Regions from separate parts of the Alicyclobacillus fodiniaquatilis genome, predicted to be linked through region 1. Evidence: riboswitches for the same ligand, from Rfam matches in the RefSeq annotation. Region 1 holds a riboswitch; each other region holds the start of a gene.
What was found. A riboswitch is a leader RNA that binds a small molecule or an ion and turns the genes downstream of it on or off. The one in region 1 is predicted to bind cyclic di-AMP.
Positions count from the first base shown of each region.

Region 2: another riboswitch for cyclic di-AMP. It lies ahead of ACFSB2_RS21055 (hypothetical protein); the one in region 1 lies ahead of ACFSB2_RS07835 (C40 family peptidase).
Region 3: another riboswitch for cyclic di-AMP. It lies ahead of ACFSB2_RS13640 (universal stress protein); the one in region 1 lies ahead of ACFSB2_RS07835 (C40 family peptidase).

Region 1 covers NZ_JBHUCX010000020.1:319,848-327,914, reverse strand. The annotation lists gene ACFSB2_RS07855 (helix-turn-helix domain-containing protein) at 110-1,012, opposite strand; gene ACFSB2_RS07850 (hypothetical protein) at 1,424-2,539, shown strand; gene ACFSB2_RS07845 (AAA family ATPase) at 3,355-5,010, shown strand; gene ACFSB2_RS07840 (HesB/IscA family protein) at 5,235-5,534, opposite strand; gene ACFSB2_RS07835 (C40 family peptidase) at 5,731-6,255, opposite strand; cyclic di-AMP (ydaO/yuaA leader) riboswitch at 6,255-6,394, opposite strand; gene ACFSB2_RS07830 (exosporium glycoprotein BclB-related protein) at 6,936-8,067, shown strand, end outside.
Region 2 covers NZ_JBHUCX010000087.1:13,028-21,094, forward strand. The annotation lists gene ACFSB2_RS21045 (sugar phosphate isomerase/epimerase family protein) at 1-583, opposite strand, end outside; gene ACFSB2_RS21050 (AI-2E family transporter) at 1,012-2,139, shown strand; cyclic di-AMP (ydaO/yuaA leader) riboswitch at 2,203-2,332, shown strand; gene ACFSB2_RS21055 (hypothetical protein) at 2,420-2,716, shown strand; gene ACFSB2_RS21060 (NAD(P)/FAD-dependent oxidoreductase) at 2,670-3,803, opposite strand; gene ACFSB2_RS21065 (C40 family peptidase) at 4,302-5,465, shown strand; gene ACFSB2_RS21070 (hypothetical protein) at 5,564-5,749, opposite strand; gene ACFSB2_RS21075 (FadR/GntR family transcriptional regulator) at 5,998-6,708, shown strand; gene ACFSB2_RS21080 ((Fe-S)-binding protein) at 6,705-7,448, shown strand; gene ACFSB2_RS21085 (LutB/LldF family L-lactate oxidation iron-sulfur protein) at 7,445-8,067, shown strand, end outside.
Region 3 covers NZ_JBHUCX010000035.1:76,134-84,200, reverse strand. The annotation lists gene ACFSB2_RS13650 (hypothetical protein) at 1-176, shown strand, start outside; gene ACFSB2_RS13645 (hypothetical protein) at 295-513, opposite strand; gene ACFSB2_RS13640 (universal stress protein) at 536-970, opposite strand; cyclic di-AMP (ydaO/yuaA leader) riboswitch at 1,071-1,200, opposite strand; gene ACFSB2_RS13635 (hypothetical protein) at 1,364-1,546, opposite strand; cyclic di-AMP (ydaO/yuaA leader) riboswitch at 1,553-1,683, opposite strand; gene ACFSB2_RS13630 (ABC transporter substrate-binding protein) at 2,729-4,078, shown strand; gene ACFSB2_RS13625 (carbohydrate ABC transporter permease) at 4,137-4,988, shown strand; gene ACFSB2_RS13620 (carbohydrate ABC transporter permease) at 4,985-5,824, shown strand; gene ACFSB2_RS13615 (MGH1-like glycoside hydrolase domain-containing protein) at 5,881-7,434, shown strand; gene ACFSB2_RS13610 (family 43 glycosylhydrolase) at 7,451-8,067, shown strand, end outside.

The DNA of each region.
Region 1 (8,067 bases):
TATAACTATATCCAATGACTTTCGAGTAGGCAGCTGTAATAAGCCAGGGTGGGTGCTCTGGGGCTCGATTCGCGAATGCCATGGACGCATACGGTTCTTTGAAGGAGCTTCAAGAGTCTTCCAATCGCTTATCAACAGATGATCGATACAAACCCGGGGATGTTCCCGTCTTCAGTTTAAATGTCTTTGCAAAGTGATGGATATCCGCGAATCCACAGTACGCCGAGATCTCCTCAAGCGAATGCTGGGTCGTCGCCAGGAGTTCTTTGGCGTGATCAATACGCATCTTCAGCAGAAATTGGTATGGGGACATACCATACGTACGTTTGAACAGGACGTTGAACCAAGATGTAGACAGATTCGCTCGTTTTGCCATGTCCTCTAACTGGAGGGGGCTCGACAGGTTGTTCGCAAAGTAGGATGTCATCCAATGAAGCGAGTTTGATTGGACATGGAGGTCAGCGTCATGTGGTAAGTGATCTTCCAGGATCATGATAATGATATCCAGTGCAACAGACTGAGCTTTCAGTTGAAAGATGGGATCGCGATGTTGAAAATACTCCACTAGTGAGAGCATCAACTGGGCCAGTTTCATTGGATTCTTGGGATGTAATACGACAGGGATGGATTGGTGATACGCATCATAAAATGTCGGCTGGACGAGGTGAAGATATGCGCTGAGATCAAGCTGGCCCTGTTTGGTAGGGAAGCTCGATTCACGATCAGAATTGTAAAAGACATCGAAATGAACAAATGGGGTCGTTGTATCCGTGAGACCTTCCATCTTCACTAAACGATCAGGCTGAATCAGGAAAAACTGCCCGGGACGTAGCAGAAATGTTTGATGCTCGACAATCACCTTGCACAGGCCTTGTTGAATGTAGACAACGAGATAGTCCAAAAGCCGCCGTTCGTGTATCACCCAAGGACGGCGTATTGCGTAATCTGCCTCACGAATATATGGGCAGATGACTTTCGATTTTTCCCGCTGGTCTTGCATGACCGATTTCATTTTCTCACACCTTCCGTTTCCGCCATTACCTGACTCTATCATCCCAGTTCGTTTTGACAATAACAAGCGGCGTATTGACAAAGATTATTTGACCAACTGTCGATACACTATGAGCATAATTCTATTACAAATGAAGTGAATGGAGGCAAACGTGTGAAAGTTGAAATTGATAACCTGAAGATACCTCCGCTAGCCGGAATATGTTCATATGATAGCGCCCTAGTGCCGGGATATGGAGTGGATCAGAACGTAGCGCTTCTGAAACGGTACATATACGTTGAAACCTTCCTACACAGAATCATGGTCGCTCATCTTGCCAATACGCCTGAATGGGAATGTAAGTGTGCGTTTGCATATCATTTGTATTTGGACGCCGAGCACAGTGCATCTCTCCGCAAACGAGTCAGCGAAATGCGAGAACCGCCGCTTCACCTAGATCGAGTCCCAGATCCGAAGTTGCAACACGTTCTGGAGGAAGTGATTCGCGCAGAAACGACACTGGAACTGCTCGTGGGTATTTACGAAGTCGTTAAGCCAGCGCTGATCGAGGCATATCAGTTACACCAACTGGAGACAAACCGCTTCATGGACCAACCTACCTATCGGGCGATCCGTTTTATCCTCATGGAGGAAGAGGAAATGGTGGCGTGGGGACAAAGTGCTATTCAGGCCCTGATCCGAACAAAACAAGATTCCGAAGCTGCGGAAGCTTGGCGCAGTCACCTTCTCTCGTACCTGCATCATGCTGGAGGCATTCGCGGTGAGCACACACAGGCTGAGCCTCATAATTTGCCGCCCGCCCGCTTTAATGGTGAGTCCTATAAGCCACAATTTTATCCGAAGCGGGATGAACGTTTTATCGACATGTTTAACCGCTCTGCTGCGATAGATGACTATTATCAAGATGAGGCGCTCCAACCTGATGAACGCACATACGCCTTGATGTACAAACGGTTGCGAGAAATGGATGTACCCGAGTGGATGTGTCCTATTCTGTTTACCGCCAACGACAAGCCATGGGACTATTACGTGGACCTTAGTCGACAATTGTATGACGAAGCCCGGCATGCCATGATGGGGGAGATAGGTCTCTATCAGTCGGGGATTCCCTTCTATCGATATCCTATCGATATCAAAGCGTCCGTTTCACTCAACACGGCGTTTACACCGCTTGAGTCCCATATCATACTGTGGGGAATTGAGCAGGATTTGATGTCCGGAAAATCGGGGAAGAAGTGGGAACATGATATCGCCGTTCAATCGGGCATGCCACTGGCCATAACCCTTCAAGACTATGATTGGGCAGACGAAGTGCTCCATGCGCAAATCGGACGAAAATGGTTACAACCAGAATTTGGCGCATTGAGCGAGATGCATGTGGCTTACGAAGAGATGCGAAAGAAGTGGATTGAAACCACGGACAAGTATGTAAACCTGTCAGAGCAAACACCTTGGTGGCCGCAATTTGTGATGGAAATGCGTGAGGGATGGGAACGTCGAAACGAAGTCGGCCATTATGGCGGCTAACAGCGCTCGGTGACGAGCGATAATTTCATTCACGACTACCACGAATCTAAAGCTTATCATGGTTGTGTGACGGCTCGTATCCCTGTCGCTACAATGGTGCGGGCCGTCGTGACATGTGTCAGTTGGTTTTAACGGAGCTTTTTGGTCATATTTGACGCCTTGCAAGGTTCGGAGAGTGAACGGCAGTTAGATCAATCCCACGGTTAATCAGTGCCATTGCGAAAAACACGTCCATTGGCATCCCCCCAGACCCGAGTCAACGAAGGACTCGGATTCCCTGATACATAACGTAATGAACATTCCACTCCCTTCAACGGATGCAGTCTAGATGACCACAGTAGTATTTACCCATGAACTTTCCACAGATTGAAGTCTCTACCTTCATTTAATTTTGCACCAGAGCTCACTTTCGTGCGATTTTCAAGGGAGCACTGCTATGATGATTGTCGATTCTGTCGTGGTAGTATTGATTACCGACCGGCTTTTCTGCCAAATTGACTACGCTTGAGTAACTAGTCGCGTTGTCTTTAGGGTTTAACAGAGTACACGACACATCCATTTTGGCAAAGAGAAGCGTAAACGTGGGATTCATTTCGAACTCTAATGTAATCCGCTATATTTGTTCGTAGTCTAAGCGCTTATCAGCCTAAAGAATAGCAGCTGATCCAGCGTTGTAACTAGCATTCAGCAGGTTGCTACTAGATAAAAGGGAAGTGATTTGTATCAGACATCGGTGGATCAATTGGCGAAAAGTACTGCTCTGGTTTATCGTCCTCTTTATTATTTCAGTGTCGTTGTGGTTAGGTGGTTGGGGTGTGGCGTCGAGTGTTTTGGGCGTTGCACTCCAAGTGGTGATCGAAATGCTGGCTATGATCCTCCAGTTTGCTGCTCTTTTCTGGTTCATGGCCCGGGGACGCACATATTGGATTTTACCTCGTGAGACTGGTGTCTCTTGGGACGATTATCGGGGTAACCCAGAAATCGTTGAGAATGCTGAGCGGATTGTTACGTTATTGAAGGGCGTCAAAGAATTCAAGGAGATGGGCGGCGAGGTCATCCGAGGACTGCTCCTCTGTGGACCGCCAGGTACCGGTAAATCATACCTAGCTCAGGTGATTGCGAACGAAGCGCAGGTCCCTTTTGCTTACGCTTCAGCGCCAAGCTTTCAAAACATGTTCTTTGGTGTGGGGAATCTGAAGGTGATGGGCCTGTACAGAAAGGCTAGGAAGCTGGCGAAAGTGTACGGAGCTTGCATCATCTTCATCGACGAGATAGATGCTATTGGATTAAAGAGACAACAGGGTGGGATTGGTGGTTTGCTGGGCATGGGCGGAGGAAGCGGCCTTCTTAATGAGCTACTCTTGCAGCTTGATCCGCCAAACATTGACACTTCGCGGTTTGCCAGGTTTCTTCGTGGACTCGGTTTGAGGCGAAAGAAAGCTGAGCGGCCGGCAGTGTTGACTATCGGGGCCACGAATCTACCTGACGTACTAGATTCGGCGTTAATCCGGCCCGGACGCTTTGACAGGCAGGTATGGGTGGATTTCCCGGATTATGATGGACGGGTGGACGTCTTCAACTACTACCTTCAGAAGGTCAAGTGTGAACCTAGTTTGACTTCAGAGCGGGCGGCATTGGATGCGATTGGGTATAGCCCTGCACAAATCAAACATATCGTCAATGAATCAGTCGTGATTGCCCATCAGCGGGGCGCTCTGGCCGCCGCTTACGAGGATTTCCGGATGGCTATGGAGACCTATGAGTGGGGGCTGAAACAGCCGCTTCGCTCCATGCGAGAGGATGAGAAACGGAACATTGCCTACCACGAGGCCGGTCATGCGGTGACCCAGTACTTACTGAAGCCTCACGACCGTGTGTGGAAGGTAACCATCATCCGCCGAGGTGGCGCGCTCGGTCTGGCCGCCACGAAGCCTACGCATGAGAGGTATAACCGCAGTGACAGTGAGATGCTGGCAGAAATCCAAGTCTGTTTGGCGGCTCGGGCAGCGGAAGAGGAGTTCCTGGGAAAGAAATTAAACGGCGTCACCTCTGACCTGCAGCAGGCGACTGAGATAGCCGGCGCGTACCTTGGCCTGGTGGGAATGGGCGATGAGTTGTTCAGTTGGCTTGCGATAGGCTCGCGGATAGATGGGCTTAAGGCGCTTCGGCCCAAAATCAATGAGCTGTTGAAGGACCAGATGGCTCAAGTAAAGCAACTGCTACAGGAACATGCTGAATTCGTCCACAAGATTGCGAATCAGTTGTTGAAGCAGGGAGATCTGACTGGCGAGGAAGTTGAACAGATTTATGTGCGACTGTATGGCCGAAACCGGCCAGAACCATATGAGATAAAGCAGCAAGCCTTTTGCGTTTCGCATGCAGCGAAGGCATCGGAAAATGATGAGGAGTTCAACGAGGATTCCGAACAAAACCCGTTGGTAGAGTTGACAACATCGTTTGAAAGCCAATAAGGAACACAATTATCGACCTGGAAGCGAGCTAGGTTTACACTTTATGACCAACTGTTTCCGTTGTGTCCGGCGGTTCGAACGCATCAACATTCATCAAAAAAGCGCGCGATGGCGCGGCTTTATAAAAAGAGATCGCTCTTTTGAGTGATCTCTTTTAGCGCAAGTACAACTTGATTGCACTTGAGTTTCACCCAAGCAACGAGTAGGGTGTCTGATATGTTCTATCAATGATGGTGGTGATGCCCTTTCTGCGGATTTGTGATGGAAAAACCGTCTTGAGTTGCGTCGTAATCAATGACAATGCCATTCAAGAATTCATGATTGCTTTCAAGCAATACTTCAATTCCAGGTGTCGTCGCGTTGATTAAATCATCAGGTTTTTGATAATCAAGACTCATCCCGTAATGGGCATGATCCCCGTGCGCGTGAGTGACATAAACCCGCAGTTTTAAATTCTTATCCGTTTGTTCTCGGAGAATACTCAGTATCTGCTTCTTAGCTGATGGTGTGATTTTGCACTGCATCAACGATTCGCCACCTTATTTAAATTTAAGTTCTATACTATCATAACAATCTGTCAAATTTGCTCCACGGCCTCCTCTGCGATATTCACAACACGAGATGCTTTGTGACCAATCAAAAAGCCATTTATATCGCCTGCATGTATGTAATGAAAAAGGGCTCAACCATGTCTTGGTTGAGCCCTTGATTTCTCCGTGTTTAGTACATTTTTTTGACTGCGCTTAAGTGTTTATACCAGTAAGAACCTGGTTTAACGCTAAGATAGCCCACTTTACCAAGCCCACCGCCACATTGGATCATTTCTCCGTTACCGACATATATACCAGAATGACCGCCGTCATTGAATGACAATAAATCTCCAGATTGCATATCGGATTTCGGTTCATCATAACCGACAGATGTATACTGTTTCGTGGAGAATGTTGTAATTTTATAACCTAGCGCATGATGATAAACGTAGGCTGTAAAATTCGAACAGTCAAAGCCATATTGTCCACGATCTTCGTTGTGTCCCCAGATGTACGGTGTGCCCAATTTGCTTTCTGCCACTTTCAGAACAGCGTCTGTCTTCGCCTGAGTTGATGCATTCTCACTCGCCAACGGAGTCATGTTATGATCGATGGTCACACCTGGTGGCAATGTTGCTGCCATTGCGATCGATGTGCCAATGGAAAATACACACGCCATACCAAAAAATGCAGAAATCACGCTTTTCTTATTCAAATTATTCCTCCTTGTGCCTCCGAGGTTAGTTGACGGGTTCGGTGGAGAATGCCCCTACCTGTTTGTTGTGGCAACCAGGATTCACCCCAAAAAAATAAGTCCCCCGTACCTGTATCACAGGATTCGGCATGATTGTTTCGGAACCTATGTTATCACGGTGTTTTGTCAATGGAACTAGAGGATTAGTGGATAAAAAAGAGGATGATGGTGGTAGTGGAAATTCATTCAGATGTGGACGATATGCGGTCAACCGCTTGGCCACGTCGATGGCGCACACTCCAAAGTAAGCGTTCAGGGTCAAGGCGTTTCCGGTACGCTTTTTTAGGTGATTACTGCGTTTTCGATACCAAATGTGGTTGTTCAGATTTTGTTAAGATCTAAAGAATATAATTGAATTTGGGCTTAAGGAGAGACTGATGATTTCTAGACATTTGTATCCTGACTCAGGCTTCGGTATTCGCTGATGTTCATTTTCATTTAATGGAGACCAAAATTCTTAACCTTTCATGTCCTCGGGATTCTTTGTTAGTTTTAAATCGTGCGTATGTAGATTCTGAAGTCCAACTCAAATCGTATGACCAAGCATGGGGGAATGTCAAGTCTAACTAGTTGAAAATCTGGTTTTGGATCATATCGTTATAAGTCATTTTTTAGATTATTTGGAAAGAGGGTTATATTGGGTGAAAAGAAAAAAATGGGCAAATGCGATCAACTTGACCACAATGGTTTCGAGTCTCGTTGCTACTGCCGTGATGGACGTAAATACCACATTTGCTGCGACAAGTTCCAATACGAGCAATTACCAAGTCTCATCTTCAGTCAATGGTCATGCGTTGGGGAAGACTCAAGCATTCACGCTACATAAAACCACTTATTATTCTACGGATGAAGTTATCACATTGTTGGGATCTGTCGGTTTGGAGCCACAGTGGACTGAGACCAACGGGCAGTTTTCGCTGAAGCTGACCAGCTCGACGAAACTTGCTGGGAAAGTGAAAGTGCTCAATGGCAAAACGGGAAACGTGAATGTATATGTGAATGGGACGTTAGTGGCTACACATATTGACAGTGTTGTTCGACAGAGTGGCGGAGAACAAGTGAGATATCTGCCATTGTGGGACATTCAGCAAGTGCTCAAAGCCATCAATATGAAATCGACGTGGAACGGAAACACGAAGGCTTTAAAAGTACAGGCGCCGCATTTTTATGGTATCCCGGGACCGACTGGTGCAACGGGAGCCACGGGAGCAACCGGCGCGACAGGCGCTACCGGACCGCAAGGGCCAACAGGCACGACCGGATCACAAGGATCAACAGGGGCGCGTGGTAGCGTAGGACCGACAGGTGCCACGGGATCGCAAGGAGCCACGGGACCGACAGGTGCCACGGGATCGCAAGGAGCCACGGGAGCGACAGGCGCCACGGGATCGCAAGGGGTCACAGGGGCCACCGGATCGCAAGGAGCCACGGGAGCAACCGGAGCCACGGGAGCAACCGGAGCAACCGGAGCCACGGGAGCAACCGGAGCCACGGGAGCAACCGGAGCCACGGGAGCAACCGGAGCAACTGGAGCCACGGGAGCAACCGGAGCCACGGGAGCAACCGGAGCAACCGGAGCAACTGGAGCAACTGGAGCAACTGGAGCAACTGGAGCAACTGGAGCAACTGGAGCAACTGGAGCAACTGGAGCAACTGGAGCAACTGGAGCAACTGGAGCAACTGGACCGTCAGGTTCAGGTGCAGGCTCAATCATTCCTTTTGCATCGGGACTTCCAGTTGATATGACCACGGTCGCTGGTGGTTTACCTGGTA
Region 2 (8,067 bases), on a different contig from region 1:
GGATGGAACTGGCGATATCGGACTCCTCAATACTCATATGAAAGAAATCCGCCAATATCGTCATGTGTTGCGATTTTACCCGTTCGCAAATATGCACCGCCTGCTCCAAGCGATTGATATAGTGCGTCTCGTAGCGATTTAAAGGCTCCAGGATAACCTTGGTCCCTTGTTGCCCTGCATACTCCGCCAGTTCGCCAAGCTGCTCGACCAGAAGCTCTTCTTCCATTTCCAATGGCGTTTTCCAAGGTGTCAAATCCGGCAACTGCGGACTGCCAAAAATCGGCACCACAATCACTCCATCTTTTGCGCCAACCTCCGCGGCCAATGATAATAGTTGCTTAATTTCTTCACGAGATTGCAACCTATCTTCCTTCTGCGGGAACAACAAACCGAACTTAAATCCGCCACATATACAGGTCGCCGTGATACCGGTTTCATTCAGTGTCGAACGAATTTCGTCTACACGTGATGCCAAACCATCCCCGCGCAGTTCCACGCCTTCATAACCAAATTTCCGAAGATTCTCAACCTTTTCACGAAAAGAAGTACCAGGAACTAGATTCTCTTGGGCTGCAAATTTCACCAGTGTCCCACCCCTTGTCTTCAACGCTGTTGGACTACATACTATATACGATTAAGCATAACACTCATTCTCAGCTCTGAAAAGTAAAATCTCATTCCACTACAAGGTCATAGAACATGTGATCATTTGTGATTTCTGCACAGATTCCCCCTTCTCCTCATCCACCCAAATGGTGATAAATATGCTATTCTTAATGCATTCAAAAACAGTTGCGCCGTCGGACAGACACGCGTTCAGGTACACAACAACCCACCGCGCAGTTCGCCTGCCGCACGCCATCAGGATCATCATGACCAACTGCGTCCATCAAGCGCCTCATGACGTTGCACAAGGTAGCAGTTTATTCACAAATATTCTTTTATAGAATCAGGATTTTAGCTGAAGCAGCCAAACCGTTGGCTGCTTCAAGTTATGAAGGGAGTTTATGCATGGGTAAATCCGAAAAAGAATTAAAAATTCAACACTACATGGGCAGCCTGTTGGAAATTGTCGGCTCACTCTTGCTTGTAGTGCTCATTCTGGTCATCTTCGCTTTCGTCTTCAAATATATTGTTCCATTCGTCCTGGCTGCGCTCTTGGCTGTCGTGTTCTTGCCGATTGTCCGCCTGCTTGAACGCCTTGGTCTCCCCCGCATCGCGTCAGTGCTCATCTCCATGCTTGGATCTGTTGTGATCTTGGCGTTGCTCTGTACATTCGCAGCCATTGCCATCGCCAACGAAGCAACGACCTTCTCCAGCACGCTTGCGCCGTACTTCGCACAACTCGAAGACTGGATTGAGCATCCGACGAAATTACAGGCGCTGTTTTTGGGTCATCTGCCGCCGCATGTGGCTGCCGAGATTCAGAATCAAGCGGTGCATTCACTAAGCGGCATCGAGCACTGGATTCAGCTATTTGCAAACGTGCTACTCAACCTTGTGACAGAGTTCCCTGACTGGCTGTTCATCATTGGCATCGCGCTCGTTGCCACCTACTTTATGCTCATCAATCGAACAGCCATGTACCATAGTTTTGTAAAGATCCTCCCTCCAGGTTGGGAAGGAAAAATCTCTGCCACCATTCGCGACATGATACGGGCTTTTGTCGCCACCATTCGCGTGCAACTGATTTTGATGGCGATGTCTGGCGCACTGGCGATGATCGCCATGTGGATACTTCACATCCCGGACGCCTTCATCATGGGCCTGTTGTTCGGTCTTGCAGCCATCATCCCCTTCATTGGCTCATTCATCATCACGATTCCCTGGGCCATAGGCAGCTTTGCCATGGGGGACACATCACTGGGCATCAAGGTGCTGCTGATTCAAGTGATCATCCTGTTGATTGTGCATATGATCACGCCAAAGCTGACGGCCAACAACGTCGGTCTCGACACTTTGTCCACGCTCTTTGCCCTATACGTCGGCATGAAAATCATCGGATTCACAGGGATTTTCATCGGCCCTGTCCTGCTGATTGGCATCAAGTCACTGTTGCGCAAACATCTGATCGGCGATTTGTTTCCTGGTGTGGACACGCTTCAAGAACATCCAGACGATAAACGCACGCCATCGTGATCGACCAGAACGGCAAGATTTGCCGCTTGAATGCGTGTGTGTTAACATAAAGTTACTAAACTTCATATGTGCTCGCTGAATTCCGCAAGGAAGCGGGGGAACCGATATTTTGGGGTGAATCCAGATGTTTCTGGTAGGACATGCAGAAGTCCGAATCCGTCAGCTAACTTCGCAAGCGCATGATAGAGCAATGAACCTCCGTTGGCGTGCCAACGGAGGTTTCTGTGTTTATTCGGCCATATCTCATCAAACCATGACAAAACCAAAAGAGGTGAAGCGCATGTTTGGAACCAAAGCCACTCGCAAGGGAACACTTGACGTGCCCGCTGATAAACCAGTCACCAATCTGCATCGCTTCCGGGCGCATATGTTCGCAGACACGAACGACGTGCATGTGCGCCTGCATGATAGTCGAGCGGAAAAGGACTATCTGGATATCCGCCTCGGTTGTCAAGGTGACGCAAAAGGCAGCAAACTAAAAAGATTACTTTATGTCGTCGGCAGCATTTTTGCTTTTCTGTTGATGGTGTTCATCGCGCGGAAAATCGAGCGACAGAAAAAGGAGCCAAATCAATAAGTTGGTTCCCAAGTATGCGCTCAGCGACCGCAATCCCCGAATACGCCCCCGTCGTGAGTCCTCCTGCGCCATGTCCCGTGGCTACATATAATCCATCGACACTGGGAATGGCGCCGAGCACAGGCATATTGTCGGGGCTCGCCGGGCGCAGTCCAACGCGAACCTCGGCAATGCTCCCCGCCCCCAGTCCAGGGGCGATTCGCAGTGCTTCGCGCAGCAGTTCCTGCATGCCCAATGCCGTTACCCGCGTGTCGTAGCCACTGCCTGTTTCCCGCGTTGCGCCAACGACTACGCGATGCTCTGGGAAAGTCAACATGTAGTGGGAGTGGAACCCGACAATGATGGGCCACTTATCTGTGCGCTGCGCCATCTGCAGATGCAAAATCTGACCTTTTTGCGGCGTGATCGGAATGTCGATGCCTGTTGCCGCGCCAAATTGGTTGGACCACGCGCCACCGCAAATCATGACGGCGTCGGCGGTCAGTACGTCATCGTCGACATGGACAGCAGACACGCGTCCAGCGCTACACGCAATTCTGGCTTCGCCATGCACAACATTCGCGCCGCGACGGATGGCTGCCTGTTTGAGCGCATTGCATAAATACCTGCCGTTGAGGCGCGCTGCATCTGACATGTAAATGGCCCCTGTGATTTCACCAAGCGCGGGAAAATACGCCTTGGCTTCAGCAGCATCTAGACGGGCAATGGTCCCTAGATTTGGTGCGCCAGCCATCTTCCTTTCCAGCAAGAGCCGCTCGACGAGCACAAGCCGCTGCGCTTCTTCTTCATTTGCCGCCACGTACAGACCGCCAACCACCTCGTAACCCGTGTCCGTTTCGCCGTCTTCCGCCAACTGGGCGATGAGTTTGGGATAGTGTGAGGCTGCCGCATAAGAGAGCGGATAATAAGGCGCAGGCGGCGAAAAACTGGACGCTGGTGAAACAATGCCAGCCCCTGCCGCTGTCGCTTTTCCAGTGTGATCCGCGTCAATCAACGTCACCTTCACTTGCGAACGCGCAAGTTGATACGCTGCTGCCGCGCCTACGACGCCGCCGCCAATTACAATCACTTCAGCCTGTGTCGACAACTGTCGAACCACCTTTGTATCTGAATTTTTATCGTTTAACGTTGGTAAAATTCCATTTTCCATCTTGTAGCCATTATAGACGGTCAGCAGGAATCCTTCTACGCCACGCGATATGAATGTAGACAACCAGCAAATCGCGTGTTCGATTCGATCACGCCGACGGCAGTGATTCATATTGAATGAGATTTTCCTGCTGCTGCCCGTGTGGGGCACATGACACATCGCGCTCTACTTCAGATGTCATCTTCAATTTCACAAACACGGACAAAAAATCTGTAGACAATCGAATCTTTTTATAGAGAGTTAAGCGTTTTTTCCGCGATTTTTCACCCTCGACATCGCATGGCGCATCCCTCATGTGAAGCGTCATCATCAGCACATACTCAGGAATTTTTTTGAGTGCGGCAGGGAAACAAATTTTTTTGTCGAATCATGACCGCTAGGAACATCACCTGTCGAAAGACATTATTGAAAGACATATTGATTGTGAGGAAAAAGATGAATTTTAAAGTGAAACTTGCTTCCTTAACCGTCAGTACAATGGCCCTTTTAACCTTTACCCTACCGACTGTTCAAGCAGACTCGTTGTCAGATGAGAATCAAAAGTTGTCGGATTTGCAGAGTCAAGCGTCCAGCTTGTCAAATCAGATTCAATCGAACCAGGCTAAAGCGGCGGCGCTCACCAACGCCATTGATTCGTATAACGACGCGCTGCACAATGTCAGTTTGCAAATCGACACAACCAACCAGCAGATGGCGCAACTGCAGTCTCGTGAAAAGACCTTGACCATCCAACTGGCTAAAAATCAGAAGGAACTGACTGCCAAACAAGATGAACTCGTTCAGTTATTGACCACTGAATACGAAGATGGTCATGTTCCGTATCTAGCTGTTCTATTTCATGCGACCAGTTTTCAAGATTTACTCTCTAGAATTTACAATATGACGCTCGTTTCCAATGCGCAAAACAATGTTGTCAATTCGGTCAAACAATTGAAACAGTCTCTGGTGACCAAACAGAATGCCGTGAAGGCTTCAGAAAACCAGCAGAAAAAAGTAAAAACGCAACTGCTGAGCCTGCAAGCAACTGACCGCACCATCAAAGCATCCCGCGAGCATGACCTGACCCAAATTAAATCCAGAATTCAGTCAGGACAGGCGCAACAAGGTGAACTGGAAAGCCAGATTTCCTTGACACAGTCCCAAATTCAAGCGATTAAGGCTGAGACATTGGCAGCGGAAACGCAAGCCGCAAACCCGTCTTACGTCGCCCAACAGCAAGCATCATTGGTCAGTGCGAGTGCAAGCGGCATCGTCGGTTACGCAGAATCCTTTATGGGAACCCCATATGTCTGGGGCGGTACCAGTCCGTCTGGTTTTGATTGCTCTGGGTTCACACAGTATGTGCTGGGGCACTTTGGTGTATCCATCACCCGCACTTCGGAAGAACAATTCGCTTCTGGCGTGCCCGTAAGTGAAAGTGATTTACAACCAGGCGACCTTGTTTTCTTTAGCACGTATGCGCCAGGTGCATCACATGTCGGCATTTACATCGGCGGCGGCATGATGGTCGACGCTGAAGACAATGGCGTTTCTCTCGATAGCATCTCAAATTCTTACTGGGGCCCAAAATATATTGGTGCAAGACGCTATATCAAGTAAGACTCTGAAATGTTCTTGAAGGACAGCAAGACGACCGACAGACATCGCCATACTATGACACGGACATGTTGATGAAATAGGAAGGCAAGCGGCGCACCTTATTTTCGCAGGGTTCGCCGCTTGCCAAACCAATGAAACCCCTCAATCAATGCGGCGATTTTGCCCAACTGCACGAGAAGCGGCTGAATGGCAAGAAAGGCCATCAGAATAACCGCTGCGACCACACACAGTAAAAGCGCAATCAAAGCCAGTAGTACGATGAGTATGATTAAAAGAATATGCAACGTTATTCCTCCTCCCTCACTTCTATCCTACTAGATTATCCTATTGCCTGCCAGCCATTTACCAATTGAGAGTAAGGAATATATCCCCATTTCCAATCGTGTGCGCCTGTAAATTCCACTCCTATTCCCCAAACCATTGCACCTATGCTCATCCAATGTTATCCTTTAGACATCAGATGACTTAATCACTCGGTCTTATATGCTCTAGTCAAACAAATGAATGTATTTACAGCACGAAGGGGGCCATCATGTCATTACTCCCAGTCCAACAGGCAAAAACATATGAATTGGTGATTGAGCGGATCAAACAAGCTATTCTCGATGGCACATTTGCGCCCGGCAGCCGCCTGCCTTCTGTGAAATCGCTTGCGTCCACACTTGGCGTCGGTCAGGCAGCCGTGCGTGAAGCCATAAGCGCTTTGCGCGTGCTGCACCTGGTCGAAGTGCGGCAAGGCGACGGCACGTTTGTCGCTCCACTTGATGCCAACGAAGTCGCCAATCGCGTTCAGCGGCTCGAAATACTGGCGCAACGGGATGTCCACGCATTGCTGGAATTGCGCATCTGGGTGGAAACAGGCGCCAGCCGCTATGCTGCACAACGGCGCAGTGAAGGGCATTTGGCGGAAATGCACAGCATTCTCGACGCCATGCAACGTGATTTGGGGAAGGCCGAGCTTGGGGAAGAGGCCGATTGGCAGTTTCACTATGCCATCGCCAAAGCATCGCAGAACCCATACATGCAAACCTTGATGGATACGATTGCTGAACGCATTCAATCTGCGCTTTTGGCCAGTCGCCTGGCACTGTACCGCATCCCTGGCGAAGATGCGCGACTGGTTGAGCAGCATCAGATGATTTACGACGCCATTCTACAACAAGATGGCGCCGCCGCAATGCAGGCCATGCAGCAACATCTTCAGCACGTTTCAACCCAATTGTCAGGAGGCGAGATGATATGAAAGTCAGTTTGTTCATCACTTGTGTCGTCGATAGCATCTTTCCGAATGTCGGCGTCGCCATGACCCGAATTTTGCAAGCGCATGGTTGCGAAGTGACATTCGCGCCCGAACAAACCTGCTGTGGTCAGCCTTCTTTTAACAGCGGCTATTGCGACGTTTCTCGCGACGTTGGCACGACGCTTTTGCGCGCATTTGAAGACGCGGATGTGGTCGTCAGCCCATCCGGCTCCTGCGTCGGCATGATTCACCATTACTACCCCGAACTGTTCGCTGACACACCATGGCGCGACAAAGCGAATCAACTTGCGGATAAAGTCTATGAATTCTCGCAATTTCTCGTCAATGTCCTCAAGGTGGAAGACCTGGGCGCCCGCTTTCCCCATACCGTGACATATCATCCATCCTGCCATGGTTCGCGTTTACTCGGCGTCAAAGACGAGCCGCGACGCTTGTTGCATCATGTCCGCGATATGGAAATGGTAGATCTCCCCTATGCGCAAGACTGCTGCGGCTTCGGTGGCACATTTGCCGTGAAGATGGGCAACATTTCAGGCGCGATGGTCGATGAAAAAGCGCAGCACGTCAAAGAGACGCAAGCAGATGTGCTTGTCGGCACAGACATGGGCTGCCTGATGAACATCGGCGGCCGTTTAAACCGAACGGGCTCACCTGTACGCGTCATGCATTTGGCCGAGCTGTTGGATGAAGGTATCCGCAACGGAAAGGAGATCTTGGCATGACACAATTGCGACAAGGCGGCCATGCTACGACTGTCATCAACCGCGCAGAAAATGCGATGCAAGACGAATTCTTGCGCACAGCGGTGCGCTTTACGACAGATAGGCTGCGCAACAAGAAACAGGCTGTGACAGAGACGTTCGGCCAGTGGGAAGCTTGGCGCAAACGCGGTGAGGCGATTCGCGCGCACACCATCGCCAATTTGGATGCTTATTTGGGTTCGTTCATCGACAAGTTGGAGACGTTGGGTGTACACGTGCATTTGGCGCAAGACGCGCCAGAAGCGATGCGCGCGGTGCGAAAAATCGTCCAGGACAAAAACGCGAAAAAGATCGTCAAATCCAAATCGATGGTTACAGAAGAAATCCACCTCAACCATCATCTCGAAGCTGACGGGATACAAATTGTCGAAACGGACTTGGGTGAGTATATCATCCAACTTGCCCATGAGACGCCATCACACATTATTATCCCGGCAATTCACAAAAATCGAGCGCAAATCCGTGACTTGTTCGAAGCGGCCGGCGCGACCAACCTGTCAACGGAGACATCCGCTTTGACTGCATTCGCCAGACAGAAGCTCCGCGAAGAGTTCCTATCGGCGGATATCGGCATCACGGG
Region 3 (8,067 bases), on a different contig from region 1:
ATGGTCTAGCGATTGAAAGCACACAGTGGGCCAGCGCAGTTGCAGTCAAACCACTCGCTAAACTGGCTGTTACACCGGATGATTTCCCCTTTTTGGACCAAGTGAACGGTCATGATCCGCAACTGGTCTCGGAGCGCGCTGCGCGCAATCCAGACGGATTCCCTTGGCGGGAATAGCGCCGGATAGACAGGATTAGGTGTGTAAAACGAAAAACCGTCCTTTGGCAGGACGGCTTTAGAATGATACAAATTCTCGCTTCATCTATATCTACATCAGGCTCCTCATGGAGCGTTTCTACTCCATCACTTTATGACTAAAGTGCATTTTTACGCTCTCAATGGTATCGCCAGCAATAAAGATTTTTGCATCTGGCGTGGTGAATCGGATCACGCGGTTTTCACCGTCAAATTCGGTATCGCCGAGGTGAATCTCATATGTATCCCCGGCGTCCGTCGTAATGATGAGTTCGCCCCATTGCTTCAATTGTTCATGCACTTCCTCCATTTTCATCATACCAATCACCTCGTGTACTTTTTTATTTCACAACAAGAACGTGGGTTGATGCTTCTTGTACAACTTTTTGGCTTACACTACTACTGAGTAGTTTCTCTAGCAGGCCTTTGTCTTTGTTTCCGACGACAATTAAGTCGATTTTTTCATGCTCTGCATACTGACTGATTTCATGTGCGGGGTCTCCCCATTTTAAAACCAGCTTCGGTTCAACGCCTACTGTAAATAATCGTTTGCGGGCTTGCTCCAGAATCTGATACCCTTCTTGTTCTAGGTCCGCTTGAACGTCGCTTGAATTGACTACATACCCTGTTCCCACGCCGAGACTGTTGACAGGACGGAGAACGTGGAAAAGCGTAATGACACGGTTTTTATTTTCCTCACACATTTGGAAAACCTCGTGCATAATGACATCCATCGTCTCTGCATCGTCAACCGGTACAAGTATACGTCTATACATATTCTCTCCTCCCAACTATCTAGAATCGAGATGGTGTACGACAAAAACCCCGCAGGTGTTCCTGCGGGGGAGCGGAGTTGGCTGGGGTGAAGGGCAAATATACGCCTCTCTTAAAGCTGACGAAGTTAGCTGTCGGATTCGGGATAAGAGATTCCCTACCAGTCAAAGACTGGATTCACCCCAATGGAATGGTTCCTCCGCTTCCTTTCGGAACTAAGCTTATGCGTTATAAAGTTTTACGGCACTGCGGAAAAGTCTAGTGTATCAGCATCTCAATGTTGATCAACGATTCAATCTTTGTGTGTTTTCTTTTGCGGCATTGAGCGCCTGTATGACGAACAGGGTGTAAACGGTACCGATACAAGCCGTTGCGACGATGAATCCAACCATTCATCAGTCCACCTCCTGCGCCGTTTTGCGCGGAGGGGCGTAATATTTCGATAAACGCTTGCCATTTGACGGAAAATACCGCTCTGCACGATTGGCGCGACGTAACTTGGTGTCCGCGTCATAGAGAAGTTGCGCATCTACCGACTCGCTTCCATGATACAAATCGATCCATTCTTGCGTTTGCATATATCCGTCTCCTTTCAAATTCGCCTACGAGGTTAGCTGACGGGTTCGGGCTGAAAGGATGCCCTACATGGTTGCGCCATGATTCACCCCACAAGTGGTTCCCCCGTTTCCGATGTGGAATTTGGCGGTTATGCTATAAGATTCGATAGACGAAATAGATTGCTGGGGGTAATTATGAAATTTTTTAGTCAAATTTTGTTGGATCCCCTCAAACCACACAGGTGCCAATAACTTAAGGACTGGATTGCGTTGCATCACGATGTCCGAGAATACCGTTTGTTATTCGCCACGATTTCATTAGATGCTTGCTCACCAACTGGCACAAAATCTCCAACAGATAACCAATCGATCACAATTGTTAAACCTCACAGTACAAGCAAACCAGACTGGATGTCGAAAGTTACTTCTAGAGATATCGAGCGCATCATAATCGGAAGTTCGAATGGCAGCAAATCATTGATCAATCGATCCAATAGAAAGGAAGGAAAACTATATCAACAAGTTCCTCACAATCATTGTGAAATTAAAAGACGGGAAAAGTTTAAGTTTGATTCCGATATTGGTAGAAATACAGAGCGATGATGCGTTGGTACCAGGGCGAAGTTTTGAAGTGAAGCTTACAAATCTCCATACCATCTATTTAAGTGCCCCGGGATGGATGCAGATTATATTTTATCTATGTTTTTTCAGTATGAGGTGCACTGATTTTTAGTAAACACTAATTACCCCAAATCTGTGAGTACCGTTCTCGATAAAGAAAGGTTTCCCAGTTGTAGCACGTGGCAATACACCGCGAACATTTCCTCGGGTTACAGTACTCAAGGGCCATAAGAAATCCTAGCATGGAAATAAGATGAAGAGTGCTGATGTGTTGACCACAAAGATATGACATACGGTGGAGCGATTCTCGGAGGGGATAGAATTGGTAGAGATGTTATTGTTCTTTGTATCGTCCAACATAAAGGTCGCAATCAATTGCAAAAAACAGTCGGTAAGTGAAGCTTATAACTGATTAATCGTTTGTCTCATATATCGTAAAGAAAAGCACTAATACATGCTTTAATGAGTGTCCAAGTTAATATAAGATTCCATTTGTTGAGACACTTCGAGTGGAGAAGGTCCTCGATTTATTCTCTCTTTATTTATCTAATTATTCATAAAAACATGGACGGAGGAGTAATGTTGAAGAGCCCAAAAATGTCAGTGTATGCATGTAGCTTTGTGGCAATGGGAGCCATTGTTGGATTGAGCGCGTGTGGAACTAGTTCTTCTGGAAATTCGTCTAAACAGTCTTCGAATGTAACCTCTTCTAAAACGGTTACATCCAATTCAGGAGCTAAGACAACCCTCACAGTTTTGACATGGGGAAATGACGCTACTACCAACTATCTGTCCCAAACTCTAAAAACACTTAATCCCAAATTGGCTAAGCAGTATACTTTTAAGCCGATTCTTGCAGCTAATGACGACACAGTGTCTAAATACAAACTAGAACTATCTTCTGGGCAAACCGTGCCTGATATCATTCAGATCAATGCCACAGATTTACCTGCTATGTGGAACACGAAGACTATAACCAATTTAACATCCACCATTAAGCCTTATGAGAGTGACATGTTTACCGCTACAAAATTGCTCGTTTCATTCAAAGGTCAGGATTGGGGATTCCCTTATCAAATCAAGACAAAATTATGGTACTACCGCACTGATATGTTTAAGAATGCCGGGATAAACGTAAACAATGTACACACGCTCGGGCAGTTTATCCAGGCAGGAAAGAAGTTACAAAAAAAATATCCAAATAGCTATATTTGGAATCTTGGTGATCCTGTTGCTAGCTACGATCTCGGCATGATTCTTACAGGAAATGGCGGAGAATTCACGAATAGCACTGGAAAATTTGTAATCAACACCAATCCTGGCGTTAAAAATGCGTTCGTTGCACTCAAGCAGCTGTATGACTCGGGCGTTGTGGCCGACACTCCAGATTTCACTGCTGCATGGACCAAAGATTTAGCGAAAGGTACCATTGCTTCAACGTTGAGCGCAAGCTGGTTGGAAGATATGTTGCCATCATATGCACCTAAGTTAGCTGGCAATTGGGGAGTTGCCCAATGGCCAGTTATCGCTGGATCAGTTGGAGGTAGCGAAGCCGGCGGATCAGTTTTCGTAATCCCTCAAAATGCCCCTGATAAAGCTGCGGCTATTAAAGTTCTCAGCCAAATGCTTTTAACGAAGACGGGCAATATCGCGTTCTATAAGGCTATGGGTCAATCGACGTTTGTGAAATCTGCTCAGTCTGCTGTGGAGAAGACTCCGAATGCCTATTATGGTGCGAATTTTGCGAAACAATACAACATGTCTCTTAAAAGCTTTAAGGAGATGCAATATGATCCACGATATACCAATGAGTTAACGATTGTAAATCAATACCTTCAGCTTTACCTGAGTGGCAAGGATACCTTGCAACAAGCACTCAATGGAGCTCAGACAACTGCATCAGCTCAAATCCAAAATCCTTGGACTCAATGACTTTAACAAATTTTTAGGTGAGCGATTCATTTGTCACCATTTGAAAGGAGATTGCATCATGAGCACTAGGATTGGGGGGAAAGTGGTTCCTTATCTATTCATTGCTCCTTTTATCATATCTTTTATCGTCTTTTTCCTATACCCAGGAATCAATTCATTGGTACTGAGTCTGTATAATTATCCAGGTTACGGGCACGCAGTGTGGGTAGGGCTCCATAACTATTCTGCAGCACTAACTGATCCGTTTTTTTGGGTCGCGTTTAGAAATACGATTTTTTACTGGGTTGCACATGCGGTTCCTGTTATAGTCATCTCTTTTTTGCTGGCGCTTGGAATTCATTCGCAACTAGTCAAATGGAAATCTGTGATAAAACCTTTAGTCTTTTTTCCTCAAGTCGTTCCGACTATCGCTGCGGCTTTGGTTTTCCAGTTCATTTTCTCGTCTGGCATATTTGCGAGGAGTGGAGGCGGTAGCGTCCTATCAAATCCCGATTTTGCTCGATGGGCAGTTGTTATTTTTACGGGCTGGGGTAGCATCGGGTGGTTTACCATTGTTTTTCTTGCCGGTCTTACAACGGTGAGTGAGGAACTGTATGAGGCAGCAGCTATTGATGGCGCATCCAGCTGGAATCGTATGTTTCGGATTACTATACCACTAATGCGTCCGATATTTTCCTTTGCTTTTGTGATGGATGGTATCAGCTCTATTCAATCCTACACAGGGCCAAACGTGTTGCTTGCAGGGTCTGGGCAAGCCCCTGCCGATGCGATGCCACTTTTGAATTTGGTACAGTCAAACATCACTGGCGGGAGTTTTGGCTTAGCAAGTGCGTTTGGATGGCTCACCTTTCTTATCATTGCCATCATATCTGTTCTTCAACTTATATTGTTTAGGGGGAATGATCAATGACCCGAAGCATTCGCGCACAAAAATGGGGGATTTACGGATGTTTATGGGTCATGGTGGTAATTTCACTGTATCCGGTGGTCGTAATGTTAATGGGATCAGTAAAGACGTATGGGGAGCTAACCAGTAATCCACTTGGATGGCCACTCCACCCGACCCTTAAAAATTTCACTGCCTTATTCCACTACAACGGAGGTTTGATAGTTCGCACTTATATTAATGGAATAGTGATCGCTGTGGTATCAACCACGCTAACAGTATTTGTATCAGCTATGGCTGGATACGCTTTTGCGAAATATAAATTCAAGGGAAGTAAGATACTGTTTACGGCATTACTTGTCACTATGATGGTGCCACAACAGTTGGAATTGCCATCCTTATATTTATTGTTCGCAAAGTTGCATTGGTTGAACACGTTTCAAGTGCAGATTGTTCCCATAATCGCCAGTGTATTCACCATGTTTATGATTCGACAGTTCATGTTCAACATTCCGGATTCACTGATTGAAGCTAGCCGGTTGGACGGAGCCGGACACTGGTATACCTTTACGCGAATTATTCTACCAATTTCTAGACCCGTTCTTGGAGCGATGTTCATTCTTACTTTTCTTTCAGTATGGAATAGTTATCTGTGGCCGCTCACGATGGTGGATTCCCCAACAAAAATGCCTATTATGGTCATTTTACCGACGCTAAATTCAAGTGCGAATCAGTTTTTTATCGAGTGGCCAACGGTGATGGCGGGATGTGTTATTGTAACTGTTCCGCTGATGCTTGTATTCCTTATTTTCCAGAAGCAGTTCATGAACAGCGTAACCATTGGTGCTGTAAAGGAGTAATCATGAATAGCTAAACACCTGCAGTATGATTTTTCTCGAAAAACGGAGGACATCTTGTGATCTTGCCACTTGCTAAGTTTAGAAAATACATCGATAAATTCAATGAGGATGACGAGGAGACAGTCATCCAAGAAATTTCTAATAAAGATTCATGGTCTTGGCTTCAACAAAACATCCCTTTTTTCGAGTGTCCAGATCAAGAAATTGAAGAAGTTTATTACTTTCGCTGGTGGACATATCGAAAGCATATAAAGCGTACACCGGATGGTTTTATCATCACAGAGTTTCATCCAAATGTTCATTGGGCCGGGAAACATAATTCCATCAATTGCTCTGCTGGTCATCACTTTTATGAAGGGCGCTGGTTAAAAGAAAGCAAGGCGATCTTTTACGACTTTGCAACATTCTGGTTTCGTCGTGGAGGTTCCTCCCGCTCCTATAGCACGTGGCTGGTAGATGGAATATGGAATTACTGTACGGTGCTTGGAAAGTATGACTTATTGATTGACCTTTTGGCGGATTTTGTGGGGAATTTTCGTGCTTGGGAGTCGTCCAATCTCCATTCAAGTGGACTATTTTGGTCCAATGATGATCGAGACGCTATGGAGTACTCCATCAGCGGGTCCGGTTTACGCCCAACTTTGAACTCATACCTCTTTGCTGATGCGGTTGCCATTGCTAAAACTGCTGAACTCGCTGGTGATTCACGTCTTCAGGAGGAATTTAGTCACAAATCCAGTGAGATCAAGCAATTAATGCTAGAGAGGCTATGGGATCCAATGGAAGAGTTCTTTAAGGTATTGCCTTTGGGGTCGCACACTGCGGCCTTGACGAGTTGGGACTTTAGCAATGTCGATCCATCTCACAATGTTCGCGAAGAAATAGGCTTTATTCCTTGGTATTTCAATATACCTGACATAGGGTACGAGAATGCGTGGACGCAATTAATAGATCCGAATGGTTTTTTTGCTCCGTTCGGTCCAACCACGGCAGAACGGCGCCATTCACGATTTATGTCCGAGCATTCGAACCATGAATGCCTTTGGAACGGTCCCTCTTGGCCGTTTAGTACATCCCAGACGCTCACCGCGATGGCGAATCTATTGAATAACTATGATCAAAAGGTCGTCAGTCTACAGGACTATTTGAAAGAACTTCAGGTTTACGCTCGCTCGCATTACCGTCAGGTTTCCAGCAGTAAACGAATTTGCTGGATTGATGAAAACCTTCATCCATTTACAGGTGAGTGGTTAGCCCGCGGTATCCTTGAGCGATGGGGATGGAGGACTGAAAAAGGAGGATACGAACGCGGAAAAGACTATAATCATTCCACATACTGCGATCTCATTATTTCTGGATTAATTGGACTTCGGGCAACCGATAATGACGAGCTATTGGTCATCAATCCCCTAATCCCACAAGGTACATGGCATTACTTTTGCTTAGATAGAGTATCCTATCGCGGATTGGACTTGACGATAATGTACGATGAGACAGGACAAAGGTATGGCCACGGGGCCGGATTATTCGTTTTTGTGAACGGAAAACAACGAGCATATTCACCTTCTATAGGTAAGATTGAAATCAACCTTACGAAATCTGCTTATTAAATTAGGAGGAGTTACTATGACAGCCAACACTATCGGACAGAAACGCGGAACTTCATGCGGGTGGAATAAGTACGAGAATAATCCTGTTCTTGGAGGTGAGCATGGTACTTGCTTTGATCTTAGCGTACTCAAGGACAATGGGGTATATAAGATGTACTTCTCCTGGCGCCCCAAGCAATCCATTGCCTTAAGTGAGAGTTTAGATGGAATCAATTGGAGTGAACCTATTATCGTCTTGGGGCCTAGGGAGACCAAGAAAGGATGGGAAGACGAGTTGAATCGCCCGGTCGTTGTCAGGAGAAATGATGAGTATCATATGTGGTACACAGGCCAATATAAAGCGGGACAACCGGATGGACATTCGTGGATATTTTACGCCACTAGCCCGGACGGTATCGAATGGACCCGGAGAAGTCTGGAACCTGTTTTAACTTTCGAAGAACCGTGGGAAAAAGTAGCTGTTATGTGCCCACATGTAATATGGGATGAATCATCAGCGCTCTGGAAGATGTGGTATTCTGGGGGCGAACAATATGAGCCGAACGCAATTGGATATGCCACCAGCAAAGACGGTCTACAATGGAATAAACTTTCTACAAACCCCATTTTTGAGTGCGATCCGAATGTTGCCTG